DNA from 4 places in the Tepidibacter sp. Z1-5 genome. Region 1 is predicted to be linked to each of the others. Evidence: riboswitches for the same ligand, from Rfam matches in the RefSeq annotation. Region 1 holds a riboswitch; each other region holds the start of a gene.
What was found. A riboswitch is a leader RNA that binds a small molecule or an ion and turns the genes downstream of it on or off. The one in region 1 is predicted to bind cyclic di-GMP.
Positions count from the first base shown of each region.

Region 2: it holds a riboswitch for cyclic di-GMP, as region 1 does, so the genes downstream of both, WJW32_RS09640 (methyl-accepting chemotaxis protein) here and WJW32_RS02955 (HD-GYP domain-containing protein) in region 1, are expected to answer to the same signal.
Region 3: it holds a riboswitch for cyclic di-GMP, as region 1 does, so the genes downstream of both, WJW32_RS02320 (methyl-accepting chemotaxis protein) here and WJW32_RS02955 (HD-GYP domain-containing protein) in region 1, are expected to answer to the same signal.
Region 4: it holds a riboswitch for cyclic di-GMP, as region 1 does, so the genes downstream of both, WJW32_RS09865 (type II secretion system protein) here and WJW32_RS02955 (HD-GYP domain-containing protein) in region 1, are expected to answer to the same signal.

Region 1 covers NZ_JBBMMD010000013.1:11,657-19,829, forward strand. Annotated here, with positions in the region: gene WJW32_RS02940 (aminopeptidase P family protein) at 1-1,587, opposite strand, end outside; gene WJW32_RS02945 (hypothetical protein) at 1,759-1,920, opposite strand; gene WJW32_RS02950 (YdcF family protein) at 2,135-2,722, shown strand; cyclic di-GMP riboswitch class I at 2,899-2,985, shown strand; gene WJW32_RS02955 (HD-GYP domain-containing protein) at 3,189-4,151, shown strand; gene WJW32_RS02960 (methyl-accepting chemotaxis protein) at 4,234-6,009, opposite strand; gene WJW32_RS02965 (DEAD/DEAH box helicase) at 7,085-8,173, opposite strand, start outside.
Region 2 covers NZ_JBBMMD010000036.1:225,848-234,020, reverse strand. Annotated here, with positions in the region: partial or broken gene WJW32_RS14935 (IS701 family transposase) at 1-112, opposite strand, end outside; gene WJW32_RS09640 (methyl-accepting chemotaxis protein) at 189-2,204, opposite strand; cyclic di-GMP riboswitch class I at 2,366-2,452, opposite strand; gene WJW32_RS09635 (histidinol-phosphatase HisJ family protein) at 2,628-3,413, opposite strand; gene WJW32_RS09630 (PspA/IM30 family protein) at 3,834-4,487, shown strand; gene WJW32_RS09625 (hypothetical protein) at 4,502-5,158, shown strand; gene WJW32_RS09620 (hypothetical protein) at 5,173-5,838, shown strand; gene rny (ribonuclease Y) at 5,866-7,404, opposite strand; gene recA (recombinase RecA) at 7,711-8,173, opposite strand, start outside.
Region 3 covers NZ_JBBMMD010000009.1:76,114-84,286, reverse strand. Annotated here, with positions in the region: gene WJW32_RS02350 (hypothetical protein) at 75-512, opposite strand; gene WJW32_RS02345 (stalk domain-containing protein) at 1,024-2,259, shown strand; gene WJW32_RS02340 (AIM24 family protein) at 3,177-4,016, shown strand; gene WJW32_RS02335 (hypothetical protein) at 4,091-4,303, shown strand; gene WJW32_RS02330 (hypothetical protein) at 4,766-5,182, shown strand; gene WJW32_RS02325 (hypothetical protein) at 5,392-5,616, shown strand; cyclic di-GMP riboswitch class I at 5,752-5,840, shown strand; gene WJW32_RS02320 (methyl-accepting chemotaxis protein) at 6,124-8,145, shown strand.
Region 4 covers NZ_JBBMMD010000038.1:26,238-34,410, forward strand. Annotated here, with positions in the region: gene WJW32_RS09835 (pilus assembly PilX N-terminal domain-containing protein) at 1-605, opposite strand, end outside; gene WJW32_RS09840 (type IV pilus modification PilV family protein) at 617-1,003, opposite strand; gene WJW32_RS09845 (hypothetical protein) at 1,000-2,229, opposite strand; gene WJW32_RS09850 (PilN domain-containing protein) at 2,229-2,789, opposite strand; gene pilM (type IV pilus assembly protein PilM) at 2,800-3,858, opposite strand; gene WJW32_RS09860 (prepilin peptidase) at 3,877-4,623, opposite strand; gene WJW32_RS09865 (type II secretion system protein) at 4,700-5,134, opposite strand; cyclic di-GMP riboswitch class II at 5,448-5,531, opposite strand; gene WJW32_RS09870 (type II secretion system F family protein) at 5,528-6,745, opposite strand; gene WJW32_RS09875 (type IV pilus twitching motility protein PilT) at 6,749-7,798, opposite strand; gene WJW32_RS09880 (GspE/PulE family protein) at 7,808-8,173, opposite strand, start outside.

The DNA.
Region 1 (8,173 bases):
TTTTTTAGTTATAAGTTCATTTTCTATTCTAATACCATGTGAGCCTTCTATGTATATTCCCGGTTCATTAGTTGTTATCATTCCTTCTTCAAGTATCTCACTGTCAAATATATGAGGAGCTATTTTCCATCTGAATCCATTAGGAGACTCATGTATATTAAGTAAATATCCTACTCCATGTCCTGTTCCACATTTATAATCTATTCCTAAATTCCACATAGGGGTTCTAGCTAATATATCTAGATTATATCCCCTAACCCCATGTAAGAACTTTGCCATAGATAAATTTATCATACCTCTTAAAACAGCAGTAAAATGTGTTTTTAATTCATCACTTAAATCACCTAAAGCTATAGTTCTAGTTATATCTGTAGTTCCATCAATATAATGTCCACCTGAATCTATTAAAAACAAATGCTCTTTTTCAAGTTTATAATCTGTATCCTTTGTAGCACTATAGTGCATCATAGCAGCATGTTCTTTATATCCAGCTATAGTACTAAAGCTTGGCTGTATAAATCCATCTTGCTCTTTTCTTAAATCTTCTATCTTCTCAGTGGCACTCATTTCTGTTATATCTATTTTCCCAATATTTTTCTTTAACCAATGCATGAATTTTGTAAAAGCTACCCCATCTTTAATATGGCTATTTTTGATATTTTCTAACTCTATATCATTTTTTTTAGCTTTAAAGAACATAATCGGATTAAAATCGTTTATAATTTCTACACCTTTAGGTATGCTATTTAAAATTGCATAGTTAATATTTGTTTTATCTAGTAATACACGTTCATTTTTATCTATATTTTTTATAAAGTCATAAACAGCATTATATGACAATATATTTATATTTACATCATTTAGTTCTTTTAATATTTCATCATTTAATTTATTCTCATCAATAAATAAAAATGCTTCATCCAATCTAACTATACAGTAAGAAAGAACAACAGGATTGTACTTTACATCATCCCCTCTTATATTGAATAGCCATGCTATATCCTCTAATGTAGCTATAATATGGGTAGTTACATTTTTTTGTTTCATAATTTCTCTTAATCTAGATAATTTAGAGCTGCTGCTCTCTCCAGAATACTTAATATCCATCAAAAATGCCTTTTTGTCAGATAGTTTTGGTCTATCATCCCATATCTTGTCAATCAAATCATATTCATAAGATATTTTTATATTTTTATCACTTAACTTATCTCTTAAGTTATCCCCTATTTTAGCAGACACTACTTTTCCATCAAACCCCAATGTAGATCCAATTTCCATAGATTCATATAAATACTCTTCTACAGTAGGTATACCTTCTTCACCCATTTTGAATAATTTAATTTTACTTCCCTCTAACTGAGTGGCAGCTTGTATGAAATATCTTCCATCAGTCCAAAGACCTGCTTCATTTTGAGTTACTACTACAGTTCCAGCTGAACCTGTAAATCCAGAAATAAATTCTCTACACTTAAAATAATCTCCTACATATTCGCTTTGATGGCTATCATCTGATGGAATTATATAGGCATCAATATCGTATTTTTTCATTAAATTTCTAAGTTCATATACTCTATCTCTTACATTCATGGTAAATCCCTCCTCATCTTCTAATTTACCATTTAATGCAAATCACTTCAACAATAACTATACTAACCAAAGCGAACTTAAATACTCTATCAGTATTTAAGTTCGCTTTTTCAATTTGAAAGTTTGTTCCAATAGAAACATTTGGTTGACTTAAAACCTCGGCTTCTATTATTACCTTATTTTCTTGTGATTTTTTTCCTTATCTACAATAGCTATATTTTCGTATACCGTTTTAAAAGGTAACAACCTATCCTCTTGAAAAACACATCCTACACTATCCAAATTACTTGTTATTTCTTCTTTATTAATTTCTAAATCTAAACTTCCTTCCATCTTTTCATCCCCTGCCATCATTTAACTTAGATTATATAATATTTTACATTTATTATCAATTTGATGCTACCAATATACTTAAATTGCTTTAAAATTTTTTAGTACCTAACAACTTATTTTTTAATATATAAATGTAATATTTTTATAACCATTTTTTGTGTTATAGTATATATACTATAAATATAGTAAAATATATACAAAGGATGAAGTGAGTATGAAAAAAACATTAATAGTAAAATTAATTAAAATAATAGTTTTAATATTAGTATCTTCTTTTATTATGATTGAAGGACTTATTATAATTAATGGCCAAGAAGATAAGGAATATGATGTTGAATATCTAGTAGTTTTAGGATCAGGTCTTTGGGGAGATGTTTTATCGCCTACATTATTAGGTCGTATGAATAAATCTTTAGAATTCATAGAAAATAATCCTAATGCTAAAATAGTTGTTTGTGGAGGTCAAGGTAAAGGCGAAAATCTTACTGAAGCTCAAGCTATGAGAGACTACTTAGTTTTAAATGGAATAGATGAAAATAAAATTATACAGGAGAATAAATCTACAAATACAATGGAAAATCTAAAATTTACAAAAGAAATCCTAAAAAAATCAGATGGTAAAGACAACCATAAAATTATGATTGTTACAAATGAATTTCATTTATTTAGATCTAAATTTATAGCTAAAAGATTAGGATTTATTCCTTATGGTATGCCCTCTAAAACGATAACCAGTATAGCTCCTAAATATTTTATAAGAGAGTACTTTGCAGTGATAAAATCATTTTTTTTTGATAGATAAAAGTTGTATTAATGCAATATTAATACTGATTATTTATTATTATTTTTTAATATTATACGAATTATAATAAATAATCCTTTAATATTAAATAAAATATTGTTATAATGGAATATATTGATAATAAAATATACCAATTATTTTATTATCTATTTTTTTAATGACAACAAAATAATATATTACGATAATAGCAAACTTACCTAAAGGTAAGGACGCAAAGACATGGGTCTAAGGGATATAAATTCTATGATTGCCAGTTTGCCGAAAAGTGAAATAAAGCTTATTTTAATAAGTTTTATTTTGAGTATTAAATAAATCTCAAAGCAGATAATTATTTAATGCTAAAATATATAACATAAAAATGTTAAGGCAAAAGATGTCTATGTCCTATAGACATCTTTTTTTATTTTTATAGATTTCTAATGATATTAAAATAATATAACAAATTATAATCAAGGAGGACTGGTATATGAAATTAATTTTTTTATCAGACAAACATGTTGGAAGTGAATTGTCAAAACCTGTTTATAATAAAAACGGAAATATTGTATTAAACAAAGGAGGAAAACTGTCAGATTTTGCTATAAAAAAACTAAATGGACTTGGTATTTATAGTGCTTATGTTGAAGAAGAAGGAACTGAAGATATTGTAGTAGAAGATGTGATTGATGTAAATACGCAATTAAAATGTATACAGCTTTTAGAAGAAGCATTTAATTCTATAAAAAAAAATGGATATTTTGATGAATCACAAATAACAAATTTACTTAAAGAAATTTTACAAAACTTATCTATTTCAGAAAATACACTTTCAGTTTCTAATGGCGTAAGAAATATAGAAAATAGTATATATGTTCATAGTTTAAATGTTGCTATTCTCTCTGCTATTATAGGTATCAATTTAAACTATAATTATGAAAAATTATATAATTTAGTGTTAGGTGCATTTTTACATGATATAGGATATGCTTTAAGTGATGATGAAAATCATACAGTAAAAGGTATAGATATTTTAAGAAATAGTAAAGGAATAAATGTTACTTCTTATATAATAGCACTTCAGCATCATGAAAGAGTAGATGGATTAGGTTATCCAAATCAACAAAATGGAAATGATATATATGAGTTTTCAAAAATAGTTGCTATATGTAATGAATATGATAATTTGATTTCAAAGAAAGGATTGCAGCCTTTTGAAGCTTTTGAAGAGATTATAGGAAAATCATCTACATATTTTGATGAAAATATAATTAAAGTTTTCAAAAAAAATATTTATATATATCCAACTGGTATGGAAGTTAAGCTTAGTAGTGGAGATGTAGGTGTCGTATATCAACAAAATAAATATATGCCAATGAGACCTATTGTTAAAACAAAAGATAAACATTATAATCTTTTGGAAGAATTAACCCTATTCATAGTTAATAAATAATATTACTTTCTTATATTATATATAAATACCCTATGGAATAAACTTTTTAATGTCTACTCTATAGGGTACAGTATAATCTTATCTATAAGCTAAATTTTTTAACTACTTCATCTAATCTATTAGCTACAGTTTTTAAATCATTAGCACTACTTGATATATTCTGCATTATACTACTTTGTTCTTCCATAGAACATAAAACCATTTCAGTAGATGCACTTGATTGTTCCGTTATAGCTGATATACCTTCGATTGAAACTATAACCTCATCCTTATCTTTATTCACAAGATGTATATTTTCCACCAATCTATCTATATTCTTCGTCATATTTTCGATAGTTTCATCTATACTTTTAAATGATCTTTCAGATTCTTGCATAGATAGAATCGCTTCTTTATTTATATCCTGACCTTTCCCAATATTTATCTTAACTTCACCTACTTGACTTTGGATTTCTTCTATCATATCACTTATTTTCTTTGTAGATAATCCTGTTTGTTCTGCTAATTTTTTTATTTGGTCTGCTACAACTGCAAATCCTCTTCCAGCCTCCCCTGCTCTTGCAGATTCTATAGCTGCATTTAAAGCTAGAAGATTTGTTTGTTCTGCTATATCTTCAATAGTATTTACTATCTGTCCAATAGAATTGGATTTATCTGCAAGAATTTCTACATTCTGAGCTACTTCTTCATTTGCCTTTGTTGTTTCTTTAAACTTATCTACTAATGCTTTCATATTCTTTATTCCTTCGATATTTGCCTGCTTTGACTTATCAGTATCTTCTTTAACTTTTTTAGAAATATCTACCGAATCATTAATTTCATTTGCAAGCTTTTGAAGATTTGTCACACTCATTTGAGCTTCCTCAGCCTGATCTCGTGATCCAGAGGCTAATTCTTCCATAGACATATTCACACTTTCTATTCCGTCTACTATTTCATTTGTAGAATTTGATATTCCATATGAGCGGTCCAAAACCTCACTTGAATTTTCTTTTAACATACCTACAATTACCCTAAGTTCTTTTCTCAAATTAACTACTGCTTTAGATATAATACCTGTCTCATCCTTGTATGTAAATATTTTTTCAAAGCTTTTATCATAAGCTAAATCTAAATTAGCAGTTTTGTTGACAAGATCTGTTATTACTAAAATGGGATTAGCTATCTTCTTAGCAAAATATAAAGACAAAATAATACATATTAACAACACTACTACCGATAGTATTATAGTTACTTTAATACTATTATTAACCTGCTTTTCTAGCAAATCTTTTTTATGCACAATAAACTCGTCTATATCATCTGTATAATTACCTGTTCCAATTACCCATTCGAACTGTTTAAATGCTCTACTATAAGCACGTTTTGGAGATGCTTTTTCTTCTCCTTTTTTAGGAAATAGATAATCTGTATATCCTCCACCTTCTTTTAATCCATTAGATATAATTTCTTGTATTATATACTTTCCAGTTGTATCTTGTAGATTAATCCTATTAGTTCCTTCTACATCTTTTCCAAGCAAAACAACATTTTCACCATCATATGTATCTATCCAAAAGTATCCTTCTTCTCCATATCTGACGTCTCTAACTATATCAGCACCTTGTTTTTTGGCTTCTTCTAATGTAAGTTCTCCTGTTTCATATTTACTATATATACTATCTAACATAGTTATAACACTATCAACTTGTTGTTTAATCATTGCATTATAATCTTCTCTAACTGATATTTCCATTAGTTTTATCATATTATCATTTGCTTTTTTCATTGAATAGATATTACTTCCACCTATAAACAATGTTGTAAGTATAGATACAAAAATTGTCAATAATATTATTTTGTCGCTTATTTTTTTCATAATGGATTCCCCTTTCGATAGTCTTAACTAATATATCGGATATTTTCTGAATTTTCTTTATATTAATAATAAAAAAACAATAGATACAATTTACAATTAAATTTAACCTGTTAATACTTTTTATTCTTTTGAAAGCTACTTAAGCGCTTAGCTCACAACAAAAAAAGATGTTCATTAAAATGTTAGCTGCCTAAATTTCGTACAAATGTAATTATTTATTCACTATAAAATACCAATTGATCAAATCTCTAATTTGGAAAAATTATAGCTCTTAATCCCAAAACAAATGACATTAAAATACCGCTAATGTTGTAAATGTTTTTAATAAAACTTAGTAGTTCTAAGGTTTCTAATGTGATAAGGTGAGAGTATTTAAATCTTCCTTGTTTTGTTAGTATTTAAACTATTATAATCCTATTCCTAACAGTGTTTGGAATCTCATATACCCTAGCAGTTTTATCTGCTTGAGCATAATCTGATATGTCTATATTTTTCCAAAGAAGAATTTAGAAGGTCTTTGAATCTATGTGAGCAATGGACATTTCCAGAATCGAGATACATTGCAACTGTTTCAGCATTTTTTCCTGCCAAAGCAGCTGATAACTGATATCCAGATTGATTTTTTTTCTTTGAAAAGTTTACTATGAATATCTTCAAATTGAGATATATTTGTAGCATTCATTCGCCTTAAAAGAATATTAATTTGAGATTGGTCAGGGAAACTATCCATGTTAAATAAATTTGCTGATAGTTTTTCAGTTCCGAGCTTTTCATAAATAATACCACCTTTCTTATTTTAGAGTACTTGTCGAATGGTAATTCTTTTATAAGAATATGGTATTATTTTTTTGTCTTTTATTCTATGGTAAAAATAGGGGATGAAGTTTTAATTTATAATAGAGTTTTTAATAACCCACAGACCCTAAAAAAATAACCCAGATTTCGTTTGTACGAAATCTAGGTAGCTGATTTTTTGTTAATATTTCATAATCCTTAGTTTTATTAAAATATTGACTTAATCAGCGGTATTTTAATGAGCATCTTTTGCCATTTAACCACCTATATTCAATTAGTCTTATTCATCACACTTACTAACTCTTCTAACCCTTCCCTTAATAGGTCTCCCCTGAAGAGCATTATAAACCATTTCACCTTTTCCATTTAATATCTCTACAAAAGTAGAAACATCTATTATATTTATAATCCCTATATCAGCAGCAGTCATTCCCTCTACATTACAAAGAGTTCCAACTACATCAACTGGGCGCATCTTAGTTTTTTTACCTGCATTTATATGAAGCTTCATAATTCCTTCACTTACTTTTTCACTCTTTAGTGGACCCATATCTAATTTTGTACTATTTTTTTCATTAAAATCAGCTATACATTCATCAACAGTAATCTTATCTGGATGTTCTTTAGGTTCTATTTCCTTATTTATATACTTTTGTATAACATCTATAAATTTCATATCATTTTCTGTTACAAAAGTAATAGACTTACCTGATTTACTTGCACGAGCAGTTCTTCCTATTCTATGAACATAATCTTCCTTATCCTCAGGTGTATCATAATTTATAACATGAGTTATACCATCTATATCAATACCTCTCGCTGCAACATCTGTAGCTATTAAGTGTCTGAATTTACCTTTTCTAAAGTCATTCATAACTAAGCTTCTATCTTGCTGTTCCATCCCACCATGAATTTTGTTACAAGATTTTATCCAAGGATATAGATTATCACAAAGCTCATCAACCATTCTTTTAGTATTACAAAATATCATGCATCTATCTGGATTCTCAACTACTAAGATATCCTTTAAAAATTCAAATTTATCATCTTCATCTACAGAGTATCTTTCCTGATCTATTTTATCAACAGTTAGATTTTGAGTTTCAATTTCTATTTGCTCGTAATCTTTCATATATGATCTACACAGATTTTGTATATCTTTAGGAATAGTTGCAGAAAGTAGCATAGTTATCCTATGTTTAGGAAGTTTTTCTATTATAGCTTCAATCTGCTCTATGAATCCCATATTTAACATTTCATCCGCTTCATCTATTACTAAATACTTGATCATAGATAAATCTATAGTTCCTCTTTCCATATGATCTATCAATCTTCCTGGAGTTCCTACTACTATATGTGTCTTTTGCTT
Region 2 (8,173 bases), on a different contig from region 1:
ACTTGTTTTTTTAAGAATTAAAAATCAGTTTTTCATTCCATGAAGATTTAGATAAAAATCTTGTAATACTAGTTCTGTGTTTAGGAGATGAAAATTTGGAGACATCATTTAATAAAATTTAAAAATAAATAAAAAGCCATGACTGATAATTTATAATCTAGCCGTGGCTTTCATTCAGATCTACCTTATTATATTTTAAATTTACTTATTTCTTTATTTAAATTTATTGCAAGCTCATTAAGAGAGTCTGATGCTTTTGCAACTTCCTCAACAGCACTTGCTTGTTCTTGCATCGAAGCACTAACTTCTTCTGATGCTGCTGCTGTTTCTTCTGATACACATGATATATTTGTTATAGCCTGTACAATATTATCTTTATCATTATTAATATTAGTGACATATTCACCAATAGAGTTAATCTTCTCTGTAATTTTATCAATAGATTTTATAATTACATTGAATGAATCATTAACATGAGAAACTGCATTTGATTGACTTATAGTGCTTTCTTTTGCTTTATTCATAATTTCAACAGTTTTATTACTATCATTTTGAATATTAATAACAATTTCCTTTATTTCATTAGCTGCATTACTTGAACTTTCTGCAAGCTTTCTTATTTCATCAGCAACTACTGCAAATCCTCTTCCTGCTTCACCTGCTCTTGCTGCTTCTATAGAAGCATTTAATGCTAGTAAATTAGTTTGATCTGCAATTGAACTTATTGTATCTAATATATTAGCTATATTTTTTGCCTTATCATTCTGCTCAAATATTGCTTGTCCAACTTTCTTAGTTTCTTTATTATTTAATTCTGTTATTTCCTTTAGTTCTTCTATAACTTTAACCCCTATTAAATTAGCATCTATAACTTCTTTTGTAGAATTTAACATATCATCAGTACTTTGCGAAAGTTCATTAAGTTTATTCGCCAAATTAGATGCTAAAGCGGATCCTTTCTCCGATTCACTGGCTTGATTAGAAGCTCCTTTAGCTATCTCATCTACAGTTCTTGATACTTCTTCAGCGGATGCACTAACCTCTTCTGAAGTTCCTGCTAAGTTTTGTGCAGACTTATTAACTTCCTGCGATGTATTTTGTATATTATTTATAAGTTTTCCAATATCATCAAGCATTTCATTAAATCCTTCTCCAATTTGACCTATTTCATCTTTACTTTTAAAATTACATCTTATTGTAAAGTCACCTTTTTGTATTTTTTTCATATTATCTAAAAGTATCTTTATAGGTTTTGTTAAATTCTTAGAAAACAAAATAGAAGTGATTCCAGCTATCAATAAAGAGATAAATCCTATAATTAATGTATTATCAAATAAAACCTTAGTATCATCTTTAATTTCATCAACATACATAGTTCCAATAACAGTCCATCCTAATTTATCTATTTTAGTAAATAATGCAATTTTATCTTTTGAAAATCCTTTTTCATCTTTAGAATATGGTACGCTCCCCTCATTAGTTTTCTGTATAGCTTCTTCAACTTCTTTTATATCTATACGAGTTCCTATAAGTTCTTTATTTTTATGAGTAATAAGTTTTAAATCTTCATCTACTAAAACAGCATAACCATTTTTCCCAATTTTAAGTTTATTTACTTTAGTTGAAAAATTTTCTAAAGATATATCTACTCCCAATACACCAACCAATTCATTATCATTATAAGTATTATATACAGGTATATAAACAGTTGTAACCATTTTTCCAGTAACTATATCTTTATACGGTTTTTCCCACACTATATCATTCTTACTTAAAGTATTTTTATACCAATCTTTTTCAATAGGGTCATATCCTTCTGGTAGGTCCGCTTGAGGATATAAATACATACTTCTATTTATCGTAGCTAAATAAATACTTTGAACAAATGGATGAGCTTCTTTATAACTTTTAAAAGTTTCCATCATCCACATTTGTGAATCTAGGTTCGATATAACTTGTTGAACATTTGGATCACGAGACATTTGAATAATATTAAATTCATTTTCTTCTATAAAAGTTGCCATATTTTCTTCTATTCGCTTAACTATTTGAAAAGAGTTATCTTTTAAATTCTCTTTTAGAATAGCTGTTGATTTAAAATACGAAGTTATTCCTAATGCACTTAGTGACATGGTTATTAACAAAATAAATACTATAATAAGTTTAGATCCTATTTTATTTTTAAAATTCAACATTTTTTTCATTTAAACACCCTACTCCTTATTCTTATATTCTTTTATATCTTTCCTAAGCTTTATAATTTGAAATAAAAAAACATCTATGATTTCATAGATGCCTATTAATATACAAAATAATTAAGAGTTATAATACCATTCAAAATATATAACTCTAACATATTAATAATTTTGGCAGTCTGTCAATCATAGGATTATCATCCCTTAGACACATAACTTTGCGTCCTTACCTTTCAATAAGTTTGCCATTATCGTAATCTCTTTTAAATTATACAGACCTATACTATGTACGATACTCAATTCCTATTCCACTAATTATTTTACTATAAATTTACATAATACTCAATATTATTTTACATTTTGATCCAAAATAGATTTCTAGCTCAATGTTTAGACGAAAAATCCATATCATATTTACAAAAAAATATCCCATCATGGGATATTTTTAAATTCTGGTTTTCTCTGTTTGAATGTAGTAATTTTTTTAAAACCTATATTTTTTAATATATCGTATGCTATGTCAAAATCTGCACATATATCCTTTGATTTATGAGCATCAGATCCAACAGTTATTATTTGACCACCTAACTCGTTATACCTTTTTAATATGTCTACTTGTGGATGTACACTGTCTAAACCATATCTATACCCCGATGTATTAACTTCTATTCCACAGTCATTATCAATAGCTTTAGTTAATATAGAATCTATTATATCTATATAGTCACTATACAATAACTTTTGATCATCCCTGGTGTATCTACTTATAAAATCTAAATGTCCTAATATGCTGTAATTCTTAAATTTTTCTATACTCTCTAGCATATTCTCAAAATATCTAAGATAAGCATTTTTTAAATCCTTATCTTTAAAAAAATCTCCATTACAAATATCAAGCCTATCTACTGTATGAGTTGATAATATAGTAAAATCAAAAGGATACTTATCAATTAACTTTTCTATATCATCTATTACATGATGTTGAAATCCAATTTCAGCTCCTAACAAAATATCTATTTTATCTTTATATTTATTTTTCATTTCATTGTACATTTTTAAGTATTTATCAAAATCAATCAATTCAATATCATACTCTACATGATCAGTGAAAGCCATTTCATTGAGTCCCATAGAAATTCCTTTTTTTATAACTTCCTCAACAGGAGTATCACAGTCAAAAGAAAACTCTGTGTGCACATGGTAATCACATATATACACTATAATAGCCTCCTTGTATAATGTCATATTAAAAATTTATCTAGAGTAAAAACTCTATTTAAATTAAGTTTCGCTTTATCATTGTTAGTATTTAAAAATTCAAAGTATTTTATTCTAAACAAATAATGTATCAAATGTTTACATTTAATATGTATATAACCTATTAAAAAAATGTAAAAATAGCATTATGTAGTTTCAATAACTACGTGTTGTATTTTTAAATATTTTTTCTTATTATATTTATAGCATTTTTAAGAAAGCATTAGTATTTGTAAGTTATTTATATATAATATCATTTTTCAATCGTTTTTCACTCTAAATGGCATTTTCATTTTTTGTATTTATATATTATCATAAGTACATCAAGTAGTTTTAAAAACCACTTGTGAATATAATTAAATGATATGGAGGTATGTTTAAATGGGAATTTTTAAAAGATTAAACAACATTATAAAAGGAAAAGCAAATAGTGCATTAGATAAAGCAGAAAACCCTATAGAGCTTTTAGATCTTAAGATAAGAGAAATGGAAGAAAGTCTTAATAAGGCTAAATTATCTTCAGCTGAAGTAATAGGAAATGCACACTTAATAAAGAAGCAAATGGATGAAACATTAAAAGAATCTAATGATTTTGATGAAAAAGTCAAGCTTGCAATGAGTAAAAATAATGAAGATTTAGCTAAAAAAGCTTTGCAAAAGAAAATAGAATCCGATAAAAAATATGAGAGTTTAAAAACATCTTATGATGAAGCTAAGATAAAAGCAGATCAATTAAAATCAAAACTTATAAGCTTAGAAGATGAAATTAAAAAGACAAGACATTACAGAGATGAAGCTGCTGCAAGACTTAATAATGCTGAAGCATCTCAAAAGGTAAATGAGATATTAGCAAATATAGATAATGGGTCTAATAGTATTGATTTAGATGATATTGAAAGAAAAATTTCTAAAAAAGAAGCTTTAGCAGAAGGTATGTCTGAACTTAAAGATAATTCAGATTCTCTAGATGAAGAATTTGAAAAATTAGAAAATGATATAGATTTAGACTTAGAACTTCAAAAATATAAAAACTAGTTAAGGTGGTTAAAATGGATTCTAATTTATTTGAAAATGAAAAAAATAAATATGAAAAAATATACGTAGATATAAATTATGCAATAAATGATATAAATGAGTTTTTATCAGAAGATAGAATAAACCAAAGAAAATATATATCTAGATCAAATATATTAAAAGATTATATAAAGCTTATAGATGCTTTAGAATCTAAATATAATAAAAAATCTATTTTTAAAATCTTTGAAAAAGAAGATTATTATATAAGCAAATTAAATAAATACAAGAAAGAACATGAGTCTCATTTTAAGCAGATAGAAAACTGCTTAAAATGCTCATGCTTTAGATGTATAAAAGAATGTAATTTCGATACTTGCCTTGGATGCAGATCAAACTCGAAAATAGTGACATGCGATCATAAAGAGGTAAATTGTACAGGATATAGTGATTATACTTTAAATCTTACAAATAATGATACAAATGAAGAAGATACGTATAAAGTGTTATCTACTATACAGGTATTAAATGATAATAAGAGGTATATCGTCATTCAAAATATACATAATCACGAAGAAAAGTATATATTATATCACTATCCTGGTATAAAAGAAGATACTTATGGAGAAATATCGGATGCTTGTGAATTCGATTATGTAGCTCAAATATTTAATTCTTGCAACTTAGATTAAGGGGATGTATTTTTATGAATAAAAATTTCAAAAGAATATTTTTATCTATATTCTTGATATTTACATTATTGTTTTCTCAAATAATGATAAATACTGCTTATGCTAAAACAAGAAGCGGCTCCTATTCTAAACCTAGGAGTTCTTCTTATACTAAATCATATAAAAGTAATTCTTCTTCATATCAAAAACCCAAAAGCAGTAATAGTAGCTTAAAGACTTCTAATTTTAAAAATAGTACCGATACCAAAGATAGTAATTATAAAACAATGGATACATATTCTACTACTCCAAAATCTAGTAACTCTGGATTAAAAAGCGGAAGTTTTTCAAACACTACAAAAAGTAACACAAATGATTCTAGCTCTTATTCAAATACCAAGGATACTACATATAAAGACTCTGAACCTAAAAGTTCTATGAAAAGTGGAAGTTTCTCTAATAGCACAAAAGACACTAAAAATGAAAAAATATCTGATACTTCAAATAAGAAACAGGTCTTTAATGATCAAGACTATACTCCAAAAAGATCCCATAACTTTTTTAATTTTAGATATCCATTTTACAGCAATCATGGATTTTACGGTTTAGGACTTAGCTTTTTTGATATAATTATATACTCATTTATTATAATAATGATATTAGTATGTGTAGTTTCTATAATAAGAAATAGATTTAAATAGAAAAAGTAGCCCTATGGGCTACTTTTTCTATTTTGCATATTCTATTGCTCTTGTTTCTCTTATTATGTTTACTTTTATTTGTCCTGGATACTCTAATTCATCTTCTATTCTCTTAGTTATTTCTCTAGCAAGTAAATGCATTCCTTCATCTTTAACATTTTCAGGTTTTACTATTATTCTAACTTCTCTACCAGCTTGAATAGCATATGATTTTTCTACTTGATCATATGAATTAGATATTTCTTCTAGTTTTTCTAGTCTCTTTATATAAGCTTCTAGTGTTTCTCTTCTTGCTCCTGGTCTTGCAGCAGATATAGCATCCGCAGCAGTAACTAGAACTGCTTCAACAGTTTGAGGTTCATAATCTCCATGATGAGTTGACATAGCATGAATTACATCTTTAGATTCTTTATATCTTCTAAGTAAATCCATTCCTAACTCAACATGAGTACCTTCCATCTCATGATCTACAGCTTTTCCTATATCATGTAATAATCCTGCTCTTTTTGCAAGCTTTACATCCGCTCCAATTTCAGCTGCCATTATTCCAGCTAAATGAGATACTTCTATAGAATGTTTAAGAACATTTTGACCATAACTTGTCCTATATTTAAGTCTACCAAGTAACCTTATAAGTTCTGGATGAAGTCCATGAACACCAGTTTCAAAAGTAGCTTGTTCACCTTGCTCTTTTATTATATTTTCGACTTCTTTTCTTCCCTTTGCAACCATTTCTTCTATTCTTGCTGGATGTATTCTTCCATCTGATATTAGTTTTTCTAACGCAATTCTTGCTACTTCTCTTCTTATCGGGTCAAAACCTGATAAGATTACAGCCTCTGGAGTATCATCTATTATCAAGTCTATACCTGTTAAGGTCTCAAGGGTTCTTATATTTCTACCCTCTCTTCCTATGATTCTTCCCTTCATTTCGTCATTAGGAAGATTTACTACCGTAACTGTAGTTTCAGCAACATGATCTGCCGAACATTTTTGAATTGAATATGATATTATTTCTCTAGCTTTTTTCTCAGCTTCTTCTTTAGCAGCAACCTCTATTTCCTTTATCATCATTGACATTTCATGTCTAACTTCTTTTTCTGTATTAGTCAATATAATATTCTTTGCCTGCTCTGATGTAATTCCTGAAAGACTTTCTAACTTTTCAATTTGTTTAGTTTTTATTTCTTCTATATCTAATTCTTTTTTTACTATCGTTTTTAATTTTTCATTCAAATTAGATTCTTTTGATTCTAGTGCTTGTAGTTTTCTATCTATACTTTCTTCTTTATGAACTAATCTCTTATCATATCTTTGAAGTTCACTTCTTCTTTCTTTATTTTCTTTTTCCACTTCACTTCTCATTTTATGAGATTCTTCTTTTGCCTCTAATAATTTTTCTTTTTTTATAGTCTCAGCATCTTTTTCAGCTTTTTCTATTATTTGCTTAGATACTTCTTCTGCAGCTCCCGTCTTTTTCTCTGCTATATTTTTACGCGCCATATAACCGACTAAGATTCCGATTCCAGTCCCTGCTACAACTAATAATATTTCTATAATCTCCACCTCCCTTTTCTAAAGTAAAATTCAATCCACATTGTTATCTGAATGAATTAAATTCAACTAATTCAACCCTAAAATCTCTGGATTAAACGAAAATAATCTATTTATATTTTTTATTTTTATTTCAAACATAAATAGTAAAATTTAAGTCATTAAAATAGCTAAACTAAACAAAGTCTTTCTTTTCATTTTCTAATTAAAAGATGCACTTAATCAAAAATATATAGAGACATAGGTCTCTATATATTTAAGAGTCTCTTACTTCTTAATTGTATAATTTTTTGATTAAAGTGTCAAGGTTTACACCGCTTATTCAGTAGCTGCGTCTGTCTCTTCACATTTTATTAGTCCATAATGAACTCTTACTTTATTATCTATTTCTTCTACTAATTCATTATTTTCAGCTAAGAACTTTTTAACATTCTCTCTTCCTTGTCCCAATTTTATATCGTTATAATTATACCAAGAACCTGATTTCTTAACTATATCAACTTCTACAGCAACATCTAATATATCTCCAATTTTTGATATACCTTCTCCATACATTATATCAAATTCACATTTTTTAAATGGAGGTGCTACTTTATTTTTAACTACTTTAACTCTTGTTCTACTTCCAAGTATATTATCTCCTTGTTTTATAGTATCACATTTTCTAACGTCAAGTCTTACTGACGAATAAAACTTTAATGCTCTACCTCCACTTGTAGTTTCTGGATTACCAAACATTATACCTACTTTTTCACGAAGCTGATTTATAAATATTGTAACT
Region 3 (8,173 bases), on a different contig from region 1:
ATTTTAGCTATCTTGCTAGGATCATACGGACAGAGTATTTCTGATTATATACACGATAACATAACTATTAAAGTTTATTTAGCTAAATTATTAATATTTTCTATAAAATTAAGCTCTTCATCAGATTCATCTTCAACCCAACTCATTTCCTCATGAGAAGAAGTATACACCCAAACAGAACCATCTTCTTTGATGAAACACAAATCTTCTGGTAGATTAGGCTGTACCCAAGAATATAAACTATCAGCAGATTGAAGTAATATGTTTATGGAATGTTCATTTAAAGAATAGTGATATATAGTTACAGGATCTCCATCTTCAAACCTTTGAGTACCAGGCCATTCATAGCCTTTCTTTTTTTCTTTTAAATATGGTTTTAATCTATCTAATACTTTTGCTCCATTTGTATTTAATTCTATTTCAGGTACAACAACCAAAATAAATTCAGTACATTTTGTAATAGAGTGTTTAAGTAAATATGTATATTGTTTTCTATTTGAGATGTTTAACATAAATGCAACCTCCATAATGTTATGTATTTGCTTCATATATATAATACTATATTTATACAAAGTATTAAATAATAGGTTGTTATATGATAAAATATACAATAAATGTAAAGGGTGAAATTTATTGTTGTAGAGGTGATGAAAAATGAGTATAAGTAAGTTGCCTAAAGAATATAAAGTAAATAAAATGAAATTATCATTGTTATTATCCAAAAAAAAAGTAAATTTTGTAATGTTATTTTAAATTCTGTTGGAAACAATTCTTTGCTGTCTATGCTTAAATACAAGCCTGAAATATTAACAAACGGGTATTATTCTTTTGATATTTCCCATTTTTCAAGACTAAATGCTCTATCTGGTTGTATAATAAAGAAGGTCAACAATAAAGAAATGGTATATGATATTTTATTTTGTGACTTGCAACACGATGAGGAAAGGCTTGGAAAAGATTTTTGCACAAGGAGATGTTACAGACGTGGAAAAGCATATGTTTCTGACAAAGGGGTGAATTCTTATGTTTGTTATCATAACAATGAAGAAAATATTATTAATATCAATATGTGTTATGTTACTTTTTACAGGTGTAATATATGCAAAGGATATTAATGAAATAATATTAAATGGTGAAGTTATGACATTCCCTGTTGAGCCAATTAACGAAAAAGGAACAACTCTTGTCCCTATGAGGACTATTTTTGAAGCATTAGGAGCAACTGTAATATGGAATAGCGAAGATAAATCTGTATCTGCAGTGAAGGATGATATTAATGTGTGTTTGCAGCTAGATAGCTTTATAGCAAAGATTAAGGATGAAGAATTTACTTTAGAAGTGGCTCCTAAAGTCGTAAATGGAACAACTTTAGTTCCGATAAGATTTGTTACTGAAACATTTGGTGGAGATGTAGATTGGGATGCTGAAAATAAAAGAATTATAATAGAAACATCTGAAACTAAAAAAATGACCTGGCCTGTACCGAGTTGTAATAGGATAAGTGCTTATTTTGGAAGGTCATATTATATACCAAAAATCAAGGGTAAAAAAATATATACAGGTATAGCTATACCAGCTAAAGAAGGAAGTACAATTGTTGCTTCGGCAGGGGGGAAGGTAATACTAGCTAAAGAAGTTGGAGGATATGGTAATGTAGTCTTTATTGATCATGGAGAAGGCATTGTTACAATATATGCACACTGTAGTGAACTGCTTGTAGAAGAGGGGAGTCAAGTAAAAGAAGGGGACAAAATAGCAAAAACAGGATCTACTGGTAGAGCAACAGGACCTTGTCTACATTTTGAAGTTAGAGTACATGGGAAGTATGTCGATCCACAAAACTATGTAAAACCAATTGAAAAAAGTATAAACGAAGAATATAATTTGAAAATATCAGATGCAAAAGAAAAATTGAATTTATTATGCCAACAAATAAACAATAAGGCTGATTCAGAAAATATTAAAGAATTATTAATTGATTTTATAAAAAATACTGCAGATGAATCAATACTGTACATATATTTTGCAAAAGAAACAGGAGAAGTGTGTATAGAACCATATATGGAGTTCCCAGAGGATTATGATGCTAGAAGAAGAACTTGGTACAGACATACTAAGGAAGAAGGAGAATATATTACAGAGGCATATACAGACATTATTAGTGGTAATAAAGTGATTACTATAACAAAGGGTATTTATGAAAATGGAAAATTCATAGGTGTAGTTGGATTAGATTTGATTTTAGAATTTGGGCAATGATATTTGAGTCCTTTATACATGTATAAGAAAAGCAAAAATTATGCTTATTGCTGAAAAGTTTTTAATAGAAAATGGGTTTGCTCTTATGAAGGAATTTCAAGATACAGATAGTAAAATAGCTTGTATAAATAATAGATAGATTAAAAAAAATATATATAAATGAAAATACACTACTCATAAAGCATGTAGTGTATTTTTTGATGTTGATATAAACATTCTTTGTACAGAAAATATTTATATCATAAAGTGTATAATTAGATAGAAAAACTCAAAAACCTTTAAATTAGTTTTAAATTTTATAAAGGATTAACAAACGAGTATATATTTGTAGTATTTATATATTTATTTAGATATTTTATTAAAAAAATCAATATAAAAATTTAGAATATCCATTAGAACATATATAATTTAAATCAAAAACTTATCTAAGTCTTTTCTACTTGGGTGAATACAATTACATTTATGTCCTTGTATAGCTTCTTCGCTTAATCCAGTTGATTTTGACAAATCTGATTGAGACAAATCATTTAATATAATCTTGCTATTTTTTACTACATTTTTATAGATTGTCAGATATGGTTTTAAAAGTAGAGGACGAAGAAAGAGAAACTTGGAAGATAGATAATGATAGCACAGCTGACTGGGATCTAGATAAGATTATCTTTAAAAATTGGATTGGGAAATATGAAAAGAAGATTAGGGCAACCTGGTAGCTACTTTAGGTAAATATAGAACTATAACTAAGAATATTCGAAAAATTAAGAATAATAAATAAATATTTCTCAGGAAATAATATATAACTTTATAAGTTGTTTTGATACAGATGTATTATATGAAAAAATAATAGTATTAATGTTTTGTGATATAATAAATAAAATGTTATGTAGAACTATTTGAAAAAATAAGGGGGCAGATTTATGAAAGCTAATATTAATAATAATGAAAATAATATTAAAGTAATAGAAACAATGGATAATGAAAATGTATCTATTGAAATTTTAGAATTTGAAGAATTAAGAGGGGGAAGTAATGTATCAAGTGCAATAATGTTATCTTTTATGAAAGATTCAAATATTAAACTTAGACAAGTGAAAATAACTTTAAATAATACTCAAATTAGGTTAGAAGGAGGAGCTTTAAGTTATTTAAAAGGTAATATAGAAATGAATAATAAAATCGGAGGAATTATGGGGCTTGGTAAAAAGTTCTTAAAAGGAAGCGTGACAGGAGAAACAACATTTAAACCAAAATATTCAGGAACAGGAGAAATTTATTTAGAACCTAGTTTTGGTCACTATGTGATTGTGGAACTTGAAAATGAAGAGATTATTGTTGATGATGGAGTGTTTTATGCTTGTGAAGATACTGTAGAAGTTGGAGCAGCTATGCAAAAAAATGTATCATCAGCACTACTTGGTCAAGAGGGACTTTTTCAAACTAAACTTTATGGAAGTGGTCTTGTAGTTCTTGAAGTACCTGTACCTAAAGAGGAAATAATAGAGTATGAATTAAATAATGAAACATTAAAGGTGGATGGAAACTTTGCTATACTCAGAACTGGAAATGTTAATTTTACAGTTGAAACATCTTCTAAATCATTAATAGGTTCTGCAACTAGTGGAGAAGGATTATTAAATGTATTTAGAGGAACAGGAAAAGTATGGCTTATACCAACAAAGTATGTTTATAATAATTTAACTAATTCTGGGCTTTACGGAATGACTAATCCTGCAGGAAAATCAAATACTAAAGCATAATCTCATATTTCCATGTATATATACCTTAAACAAGTCAATACTACTATAGGTAATAAATATAGGGAGGTATTGACATGAAAGATGTAAATGCAGGAGTAGATTTTTCTATATTTAGTGGAATTTCTAACCTAATAAATAATGCTAATACTTTAGATGAGGATGAATTGGCATATTTAGAACAAATGGTATATCATTATATAAATAATTATGGAACACAAGGTGAGTGTTTGTTGGAAACTTTGAATATAATGAAAGAAAATAGAGATAATGATAAAAGTAGTTTATAAAAAGCTATCTTTTAAACATTATTTCCTAAATTTTTTACAATCTCATTATTTTCTAAAACACACTCTGCTTTTAATTGTATTTGTTTATAATCTTTAATAGCAGATTGTATATCTTTCTTTTCTTCAATTTACAGATAGTTAGAACTATACTTTAGATGATTTTCTAATCTATCAATTGAAAAGTCTAAAGAATTTATAATTATTTGAAGTTGATCATTAGTATACATAAAATACCTCCAAGGATAACTATTATATTTTTAAAGAACTAATGTTCTGGTATGATTTAAAATATAGGTGAGGATACATAGGGATAAGAATTAATAGAATAGATAAAGCGTTCGAAGAAAAGATGACACAGAAAGATTTAAAAGTTATGCTTATTGATGAAAAGTTTTTAAGAGAAAAAGGTAAATCATTTAGTAATGTATAAAAAAATTACAGAATTTATAAGGTGAATAAGTAATGAACAATAAAGAAAATAACGTAAAAGAATTTTATCTAGATTTTTTGAATGGACATAGTTATGTAATGGTAGATACAAAAAGGAATATAGTATATGAAAAGCCTTCTGGTGTATGGCAAAAAGATAATTTTAAGCTTTTTCATAAATTGTATGAAGAAAAAGTTATACCTTTATTAAAAGGAGAACCCTTTGCTATATGCAATAATGCTGTTTATTATAAAATTTCTTTAATAGAAGAAGAAATAAAAAAACATAATGAGTGGCTTGCACAAAATAATTTAGTAAAAGTGGTTTTAGTAGTAGGTGGGCATATAGAAAAAAAAGATCATTTAGAAGAAGCTAAAAATAATTTAGAGCCTAAAATTGTTAATACTTTACAAGAAGCAGAAGCGTGGTTAAAGGAACAAGGGTTTTAAAAACATTTGTATACAATGAACTTATATATATTGTATGAAAAAATTAAGAAGGTAGGTATTCTCAATTAGATGCAGCACTGGTAGCAGGACCAGCAGCTTTAAAAGCTATAAAAGGTGGAGCTAAAATAGTTACAACTGGAGAAAATCTAATTGATGGGACTATTGTAGTTGTAGAGAGTGATAAAATAGTAAAAGAGCATCCACAAATTGTGGAGAAATTTTTAAAGGTTCAAAAAAATAGTGTTGAGTATATAGAGAATAATTTAGAAGAATCCTTTAAGATAACTTTACAGGAAACTGGACTTTCAAGAGAAGATGTAAAACAGATGTATAATTGGTATGATTTTAATCCTGAAATAAAGGATTCAGACATAGATGGACTTAAAAAAATTAAAAAATTTTTATCAAAAAGTGGTATGCTTGAAAAAAAATAGTATAATTTAAAAAATATAGATAATTAATGTTAAAAATACGTTAAAAGTAATAAAAAAACGTGGGGAATTATGCCAAAATGTGATACAATTTAAAGGTGAAGTTGTAATTTTGAAATGAAATAAAAAGTGAATGTATGACGATACTAGCAAACTTATCGAAAGATAAGGACGCAAAGATATGGGTCTAAGGGATTATAAAATCCTATGATTGCCAGTTTGCCCAAGCATATAATATAAATATTATATTAAAAAATGTTAAAGTAAAGGTGTCTATAATCATAGGCATCTTTTGTTTTTTAACAAAATAAGTGTGCTTGATTTTGAATTTTAGAAATGAAGAATATAATTTTTTAAAAAAATTATAATTAATATTTTAAAAACATTAAAGTGTTTAAAAAAAATGTCGAAATATAATGTGATTTAGGTGTGAAGTGCTGATTTTAAAATAAAATGCAAGTACTAATTAAAAACATAAAAAGAAAAGATATAATATTGGGAGGATGAAATATGAAGAAAATATTAAAATTTAGAAATAATTCTATATCATTTAAAATTATAACAACGACTTTGATTGTATTTTTAGTAACAATATCAATATTAGCTGGAGTTTCTTTAAGTAGTATAAAAAAAGAAATGATAAACGAAACGGAAAAAATGGGTATGGAGTTAGTCGAAGCTATGGCTAATGAAATTGAAACTACTAATTTAGCTTTAAATCAGATAGAATCTCTTTTAACAGATAAAATAAAAACTGTAGGTCAAATTATAGGTCAAAATCCTAATATATCCAATGAACTTTTAGTCAAAATAGCAGAGCTTACAGGAGTATCAGAGATAAACATACAGGATTCAAAAGGAATAACATTATATTCAAATTTTGAAGAATATGTAGGAGAGGGCTATCCAGAAGATAGTGCTGTACAAGCTATAATAAGAGGAGAAAAAAAAGAAGTAATTGAAGAAATAAGAAAAAGTGAGGATTCAGATGATTATTATAAATATGGAGCTGTAGCTTTAGAAAATGGTGGTTTTATTCAAGTGGGAATATTAGCCAATAAAATAGAAGAATTAAAATCATCAATGGATATTCAAAAAAAAGTTGAAAGAATAGCAAATCAAGAAGATATTGCATATGCTCTTGTAATAGATAAAAATTTAAAAGCAGTGGCTCATAGTAATAAAGAGAGAATAGGAATAGAGTTAAATGATGAAGGAAGTAAAACTGCAGCTATTGAAGGTAAGGCGTATTCATCTAAATATAATTATCAAGGAGAAGAAGTTTATGATGTATTGGTTCCTTTGTATAAAGATGGAATACATATAGGAGCTGTAGATATAGGTATATCTATGAAACATATAAATAATGCATTAAAAATGCTCTTGGTTAAATCTATAATTATAGCAATTATTTCTTTTATAGTTGGAGGAATTATAATAGCTTTATTAATAAAAAAGATAACAAATCCATTAAAAACACTTGTTGAAGTAGCAGATAAAGTTTCAAATGGGGATTTAACGCAAGATATAAATATTCAAAGTAAAGATGAAGTGGGAGTATTAGCAGATAGCTTTAATAAAATGATAAATAATTTAAGGAATATAACAAGCAAAATTCAAGATGTTGCACTGAATGTATCATCATATTCTCAGCAACTATTCTCAGCAGCTGAGCAGGCTTCCGCAGTTTCAGAGCAAATAGCTATGTCAACTCAAGATGTAGCAAATGGAGCAGAAAAACAAGTTAAATCAACAACATTAGTTTCAAATAATATAAAAGAAGTAGTTTGTAATATAGAAAAAATTAATGATGAAATTAATGATGTAGTAGATAATGCAGATAATACAAGTGAATTAGCATTAGATGGTAGAGAAAAAATGGATAATATGATAAAACAGATGAATGCAATTAAAGATAGTGTAAATTATACATCTAATATAATGAATGAATTTGAAAAAACATCTGATGAAATAGGAAATATAGTACAAGTTATAAATAATATAGCAGATCAAACAAATTTACTTGCACTTAATGCAGCGATTGAAGCTGCTAGAGCCGGTGAATCTGGAAGAGGGTTTGCAGTCGTAGCGGATGAAATAAGAAAACTTGCTGAAGAATCAATTAAATCATCAGATAATATAAAAAAATTAATAAATAAAACTCAAGAAAATACTAAAAAAGCTCTTGTATCAATGGAAGAAGGTAATAAAGAAACTGAAAAAGGAGAATTAGTTGTAAAAGAAGTAGGAATTTCTTTAAAAGAAATAATACAAGGATTCGATTTAACAAAAGATAAATTAGATATAGCAAACAAAAATATACTAGAAGTAAATAAAAATGCAGAAAATATTGTGAATCTAGTAGATGAAATAGAGTCTATTTCAGAAGAATCAGCAGCAAACACAGAAGAAGTAGCTGCTTCAAGTGAAGAACAATCTGCAACTATAGAAGAAATAACTAGATCGGTAGAAGAATTAGCAAATATGTCAAGAGAGCTTGAAGAAATCATACAAATATTTAAATTAAATTAAGAGTATGTAATAAAAAACTTAGCTGTAT
Region 4 (8,173 bases), on a different contig from region 1:
TCTTTGACACTAGTGGATTCTAGAACGAGTTCAAATATATTATTACCTTCACTTATATTATCAGATTTACTATATGGAGTTTCACTATTTATACTTACAGAAGATGTATGAAAACTTTGAGAATCTTTTAATTTTATAAGATGATTATTTATATAATCTTTGTAACCTTGTTTATCATCATAGCCTTCTGCAAACCAAAACTGCATATCCTTCTTAAATTCTTCTTCATTATTTATACTTCCATCCCTATTTACATGTGTACTGATTTCTTTAATTTCTTCATATTTGGTGTCCCGCATATCTTTATCTTCGATTTCACTCATTTCATTTACAAGTTGTTCTATTTTATTTAGTTTTTCATCTACTCTTTTTTTACCTTCCGTAACACCTTTTTGTACTACATCTTCTATAACAGCATAGGCTTCTTCAAGTCCTGATTCAGCTAAATAAAAAGATTGTTTTGATTTCATATCAATTTTTTTCATTCTTAAATTCATGATACTTGCGGATAATATAGCAGTACCTAAAATACTAAGTACTGAAAATGTCATTAATACCATTATTAAGGTAGACCCTTTTTTATTATTTAAAGTTTTTCTTATCATAATATCTACCCCTAATCTATTTTTCTTAATCCTACTAGCTCAACTAAATCATGATTATCATTTTTCTTTTTAACTTTTATTGTAATCTTAACAAGCTTGTTATTTTGTTCATATTCCTGAACTATTTTTTTTATTTCAAAACTCTTATAATTATCATCTTCTATTATTTCTTCATCTGGAAGCACTATATTTTCCGAATCCGAATTATCCAAATCAGAAAATTTAACCCGCTCCATATACTTTTGTGCTAACTGATTTGCAATCATCTGGTTTTCTGAACTCTTATTTACTTTTATTGTATTTACAAAAAAAGACGATAATGGAACCAAAATGATTCCAAGTATCGCTAAACTGACAATAAGTTCAACCAATGTCAAGCCCTTATTAGATTTTATCATTTTATCACCTTAACAGATCCATGCTTATTAACTACTTTTACTCTAGGATTTTTAGTATCTTCATAATCAACATTTACATTTAATTTTAAATTTGTTTTGTTAATTAAAGATAGATTTATACCACTAGTATCTTCAGTGCTATTCCTTTTATTACTTATAATATTAAGATTTACAGTAGTTCCCTGTGGATCAAATTCTATCATATCATTTTCATAATCTTTAGGATAAGATTCTCCTTGTGTTTTATATTTGTAATAATATTTTTTATCAACTTGAATTATTTGGAATTCTACATTTTCAAAGTTTTGATTATCTGCGTATACATAGCTTCTACCTAACTTATCCATAGCCCTTCCCATTATCACAGTAGGTAAATCTGAAGATATAGGCTTTACAGTCATAATAAAGTCATTATTTACAACATTATCATTTTCATTATATTCAGAATATCCACTAAAAGGAACAAACGGATCATCTTTTCCATATCCATTATCAAAATCCCACGTTAAATACTCTTCGTCCTGTTCATGAATTTTGGGAACAGAGTAAAAATCTAATGCAATACTTCCTGTTATGCTATTTTCCTTAGTTACAATTCCTTCTTCATCTGTATTGTTTTCTTTGGATTTAGATACTGAAATATTATTTATAAGTATCTTTTTATCGTAGGTTTCTATTCTTTCTAAAAAACTGATTAAATCTTTATATTTACCTTTATAACTAATTGTTGCAGTCATTTTTTCAGTTTCGTTTGAATTTTCTTCTTGATCTTCATTATTTGCTTCATCATTCTTTACTTTTTTATTACCTTTATATTCTTCTGATAGACTTTTGATTAAATAATCTTTATCTTTTTTTTCTTCTTTTTTTACATCAATTTCATTAATATCTATCTCAGAAAAACTAATCGAATTCCCTTCTAAGTTCGATTCTTTAAGCATTTCATCTAGAATCACTATTATTTTTTCTTGATTTATACTTGGGAATAAAGGTTTTGTCATAGACTTTATCTTAGCATTTATAATTTTAAAGTTTTTATATACTGGATTGTTCTTAGATATTTCTAATTTGACTCTTTCAACCTCAGCTTTTTTATCTATTACCTCTTGCTCAATATTATCAAGCTTTGTAAAATGTGGGCTTAATATAAATTTATAATATCCTCCTATAATAAGCATTAACCCTAACACTATTAACATAATTTTTTCTCTTTTACTTAATTTCACTACCTTTCACCGCCTTTCAAGGTGCACTTTAAGGCAAATGTGAAGTTCTCAGATTCATCCGATTCTTTGCTTATATTAGATATATGTACAGAATTAAATATATCTAATTGCTTTAAATTATATTCAAGCTCTCCTATAGATGTTCTATTCATTCCTACTCCCTGTATATTTACATTTATTCCATCTACACTCATAGACTTTAAAAATAAATCTGTAGGTAGTTTTGAAGATATCCTATCCATTAACATAGTATTGATTTTATCTGCCTTATTCATTTCTATGTTAATATCACTTACTTCATTATAGTATTTTTTCATGATTTCTGTTTTTGTTTTTTTCTCATTCACTTTAGCTAGCTCTTTAACTACTTTTTCTGAATTTAAATAATCTTCATACTTTGATTTTTCTTTTTCTAATTTTTTAATTTTCATATTTGTATATACCGTAAATCCACCCATAGATATAATTAATATAATTATGCTTGAAATTATTAATATATTATTATTCTTTGATTTTTTATTTTGATTTATATATGGTGAAAAAAAGTTAAAATCTCTCATAACCATCTACCTACTTTCGTATAATTGATCCTATGCAGTTTAAATATTGATTCAGATTTATATCTTCTGCTTCTTTACCAAGCTTTATATTAGACATTTTTTCTATTTTTACAGCTTCAATATTTAATTCTTTTTTAAAGTGATCTTCTAATCCTTTAATCTCCGATCCTCCACCATATAAATATATTTCTTCTATTTTATTTTCTCTTTTTGTATTTTCATAATATCTAAATAATCTTCTAATTTCTTGTATCCAATTATTAACAGAGTCTTTTACTACATCATTTAACATTTCTAATGAAATAAGACTATTGTTATTGTTTAAATTAGAATTTTCTATTTTTCTTTTTTCAGCTTCTTCTAAAGATATATTAAGCATATTTGCAATATTTATATCTATTTCATTACTTCCAACAGGTATAACTCTACTAAATTCTAATATCCCGTTAGAAATCATATTTAAATTCATGTGATTATGTCCTATATCTATAACAGCAACAGTTTTATCTAAACTGGAATTTTCATCATTAATAGTAACCTTAGATTTACATAATTTAGATACAGCATTTGAATTCATATCTAAAGCTACAGGAGTTAAATTTAATTCTTTTATCAACTTCAAATAATCTTCTGCTATTGTTTTCGGAAGTGCCGCAACAATTATTCTTCCTTTTTTAATATCTTCTTCCATAAAAGTCTCTAAGATTTTGTATTCTATTATATAATCATCAAACATAATAGGTAAATACTGTTCTATCTCAAACTTTACCATTGTATCCATTTCTTCTTCTTTTTTAGCAACAGGTAGTGTTATTTCTCTATTGATGATTGATGTACTCTGAACTGTACAAATTGTCTTTTTAGTTTTTATTTTTTCACTATGTATATATTTATTTATCACTGACTTTAAATTTTCTATATCAAATATCTTTCCATCTCTATACGAGTTAGAGGGAGTTTCTATTTCCATAGCTTTTTCAACTGATACATTATTTTTACTTTGTTTTCCTACTACTATTCTTATATTTTTACTTCCTATATCTATAGACAACACTTTATCATTAAACAAGTTATTCCCCCCATTAATCTAGCTTATTGTTTTGAGTATATACCAATTTATGATTTCATCTCCATAACAGATTGTTATAAAAGCTGCCATGGCTATAAAAGGCCCAAATGGAATGAAATCTTTTCTACTTTTTATTTTAAGATATATTAATATCAATGAAACAACTGCCCCTATAATAAAAGATAACAAAGTTATTAAAAGAATATATTTATATCCCAAACTAAATCCTAACATCCCCATGAGCTTAATATCACCACCACCCATAGCGTTAGTTATTAATGCAATAATTAAAAACAATCCCCCACCTATAATTAGTCCTATTAATCCATTCAAAGAATCACCTTTAAAATTATGTACTATATGTATAATAAAACTCGATATAATTCCAAATATTACAATTTCATCAGGTATAATCTGATGATCATAATCTATAAAGCTTATAACTATAAGAATACTTGAAAGAATTGCATATTTTATAAATAAAATGGACATACTAAATTTTAGATATAATATTAAATAAATTAAAGCATTTAGTAATTCAACAGTAGGATATCTCCTAGATATTTTTTCACTACAATATCTACATTTACCTCTTGTCCATATAAAGCTTATTACTGGGATTAAGTCGATGGGCTTTAGATTAGTACTGCATCTTGGACAGTGAGATGGTGGAAATGAAATTGATTCTTTTATTGGTATTCTATATATACATACATTTAAAAATGAGCCTATAAGAAGGCCTAGGGTTAAAATTATGAAGTTCATAAGTTTCTCCTTTAAAAATAATAGGAAGTGATTAGCCATGGGCTAATCACTATTATAAAATATTAATATTGTTATATTAATTTGCAAATATTCCTGCTGGTGTTGGGAAAGCAACATTTGCAGCTGTTCCATCAGTTACAGTAATATCTCCAGCAGTGCTTATCGTAACTACAAAATTCGCACCTGCATTAGACATCTGTGGTGTAGGTACAGTTTGAAGATAATTTTCTAACTCCGCTTGATCCCCAGCAGGGCTAGCTGCACCTACTGTAATAGTAGATGCTGTTGCTGCAGGTACATCTATTTCTCCCTGTGCTATCAATACAGCAACTGAATCTGCTATTGTTTTAGCATTAGTAATATCAGCCTGTCTTCTTGCATCATTTGTTATCCCTCCAAGCCTTGGCATTGCTAAAGCTGCTAAAATTCCTAATATTGCAATAACTATAATTAACTCTATTAAAGTAAAACCTTTTTTATTCTTTAATTTCTTTTGAATAGCTCTTAACATATTTTCACCTCCTTTCAAATAAAATTATTATATTTTCATCTACCACAACTCCTAAAAATGAGACTTATTAAAATGTTAGCTACTTTTGGGTTAATATTTTACTATGATACTTAGGTTGAGACGTTGAAATATATGTTAAAAACTTCTTTTGTCTGACCGTAAGGGAGTTTAAGAAGTTTTAATATATTTCATAAGGCTCAGCCTTAGTATTATTAAAACATTGACTAAGTAGCGGTATTTTAATAAGGTTCATTTTTCGATTAACCTCTCTCTAGATAAAACTAAAGCCAAATAATCAAACAATTTCTGCTCAATACTTGGCGGTCGGTTGCACCACTAACTCCATATCTTCCAGGTGCCCAACTACAGAAAATACTTCACAGTTCCCATATATTATTGTATCGTATTCATCATATCAAACATAGGCATTATCATAGCTATAACTATAAATCCAACTATACCACCCATAACAACAATCATAATCGGCTCAATCAACGTCGTTATTTGCCCCAATGCTGTTTCTAGTTCTTCATCATAAAAATCAGCTGTCTTCTCAAGTATTTCATCAAGCGAGCCTGATTCTTCTCCTATTTTTATCATAGAAGTAACCATCGGTGGAAATACTCCTATCTTCTCAAGAGGACTTGCAAGGTCTATACCTTTTCTAACCTCTTCTTTAGCTTCAAGTATTCCTTTTTCTACAATTATATTTCCTACAATCTTTGCTACAATCTCAAGTGCCTGTATTAAAGGTACTCCACTTGATAATAATGTAGATAATGTTCTTGTAAATCTTGATGTAATTATCTTTTGTGTTACTCCTTTAACTATAGGTATTCTGAAATTTATAATCCCTATTAACATTTTCCCACTTTCACTTTTAGCATACTTTATTATACCATATATTCCGACAAAAAGTGTCAACAAATAAATATACCAATAGTTTTTTATACCATTACTTATGCTAAGAAGTATTCTAGTTGGAAGAGGTAGTTCAACTCCACTACTTTCAAACATTCCTACAAAAGTCGGCATAACAAATGTTAATAAAAATGTTACTACCCCAACTGCTACTATACTTAATATTATAGGATATGCCATAGCACCCTTTATCTTGTTATTAATTTTATTTTCTTTTTCATAATGAAAAGACATTCTTTCCATTATTACATCTAAGTTACCACTTACTTCCCCGGCTTCTACCATATTAATAAGTAGTTCTGGGAATACATCCTTTTGTTTTTTAAGACTTTCGGAGAATGTAAGTCCCTTTTGAACATCATCATGAACATCTCCAATAACTTTTGCTAATTTTTTATTTTCAGTTTGAAGTTTCAAAATATCTAAACAACTTATTATTGTAATACCTGCATTTAATAGTGTATAAAACTGTCTACAAAAAATCGCTATATCCTTCGTTTTTATTTTTTTAAAATAATCTCCAATTCTTATCTCTTTACTTCCTTTATCTTCTTCTACTTTCATAGGATAGTAATTATTTTGCCTTAGCATTGACAAAACTTCTTCTTTTGAATTCGCTGTATACTTTCCCTCAATCTTCTTACCCGATTTATCTATAGCACTGTATTTATAATTGGGCAATATATTCACCCCCTATATATATCTACTGACCATATCCTTATCTACTGCATAAGTTAATAATGATTCTTTCGATATAATTCCTTTCAAATATAAGTTCCTTAGTTCATTATCCATAGTCTGCATTCCAAATTTTGTCCCTGTTTGTATGGATGTTTGTATTTGATGTGTTTTACCTTCTCTTATAAGATTTCTTATTGCCGTAGTTGCTATCATCACCTCAAGAGCTGCAATCCTTCCACTGCCATCCTCTTTTTGAATCAATTGTTGAGATACAACCCCTTCAAGAACTGCAGATAATTGTACTAATATTTGATCCTGTTGATGTGATGGAAAAACATCTATTATTCTATCTATAGTTTTAGCAGCACCTATAGTATGAAGTGTTGAAAATACTAAGTGTCCTGTTTCTGCTGCTGTTAGAGCTATTGATATTGTTTCTAAATCTCTCATCTCTCCAACTAATATTACATCAGGATCCTGTCTTAAAGATGCTCTTAAAGCATCTGAAAACGACTTAGAATCGGTACCTATTTCTCTTTGATTAACTATACTTTTATCATGTCTGTGAAGATATTCTATAGGATCTTCTAATGTCAATATGTGAGCACTTTTGTTTTTATTTATGTAATCAATAATTGATGCTAGTGTTGTTGACTTTCCACTACCTGTAGGTCCTGTTACAAGTACAAGACCTCTTTGTTTTTTAGCTAGTTCTTTTATAACAGGTGGAAGACCTAATTTTTCCATACTTGGTATTTCTAAAGCTACAGATCTTATAGCCATGCAATATGTTCCTCTTTGTTTAAATATATTTACTCTGAATCTTCCTAATTTATGATATGAAACTGATGTATCTAATTCTCCTCTCTCTTCTAATTTTTGAAATTTTTCTTCATCTAATATTTGCTTTACTAAATTCAAATTATCATCTGGTAACAATATCTCTTCACCATACTTACTAAGTTCTCCATTTATCCTCATAACAGGTTGAAATCCAACCGTTATATGAAGATCTGATGCACCTAATTCTATTGTTTTTTGAAGTAAATCATATATATTCATATCTATCACCTAATTATTATTATTGTATGCAACTGTCATAAATTCTTCAAATGTAGTTGTTCCATTGAGTACAAGTTCTTTACAATTATCTCTAAGATTAACCATGCCCTCATCCATTGCTACTTTTCTTAATTTATCTATACCTTCATTATTATCTATTGATTCTCTTATATTTTTACTCATATTCATTATTTCATGAATTGAAGTTCTTCCTTTGTACCCTGTATTATAGCATTGTGCACACCCTTCACCTCTATAAAGGTTAGTGTTATCTCCTATATTAAGTATCTCTTTTTCTTTTTCACTAGGAGTATATGCTTTTCTGCAGTTAATACATATTTTTCTAACAAGTCTTTGAGCTATCGAGCCAACTAC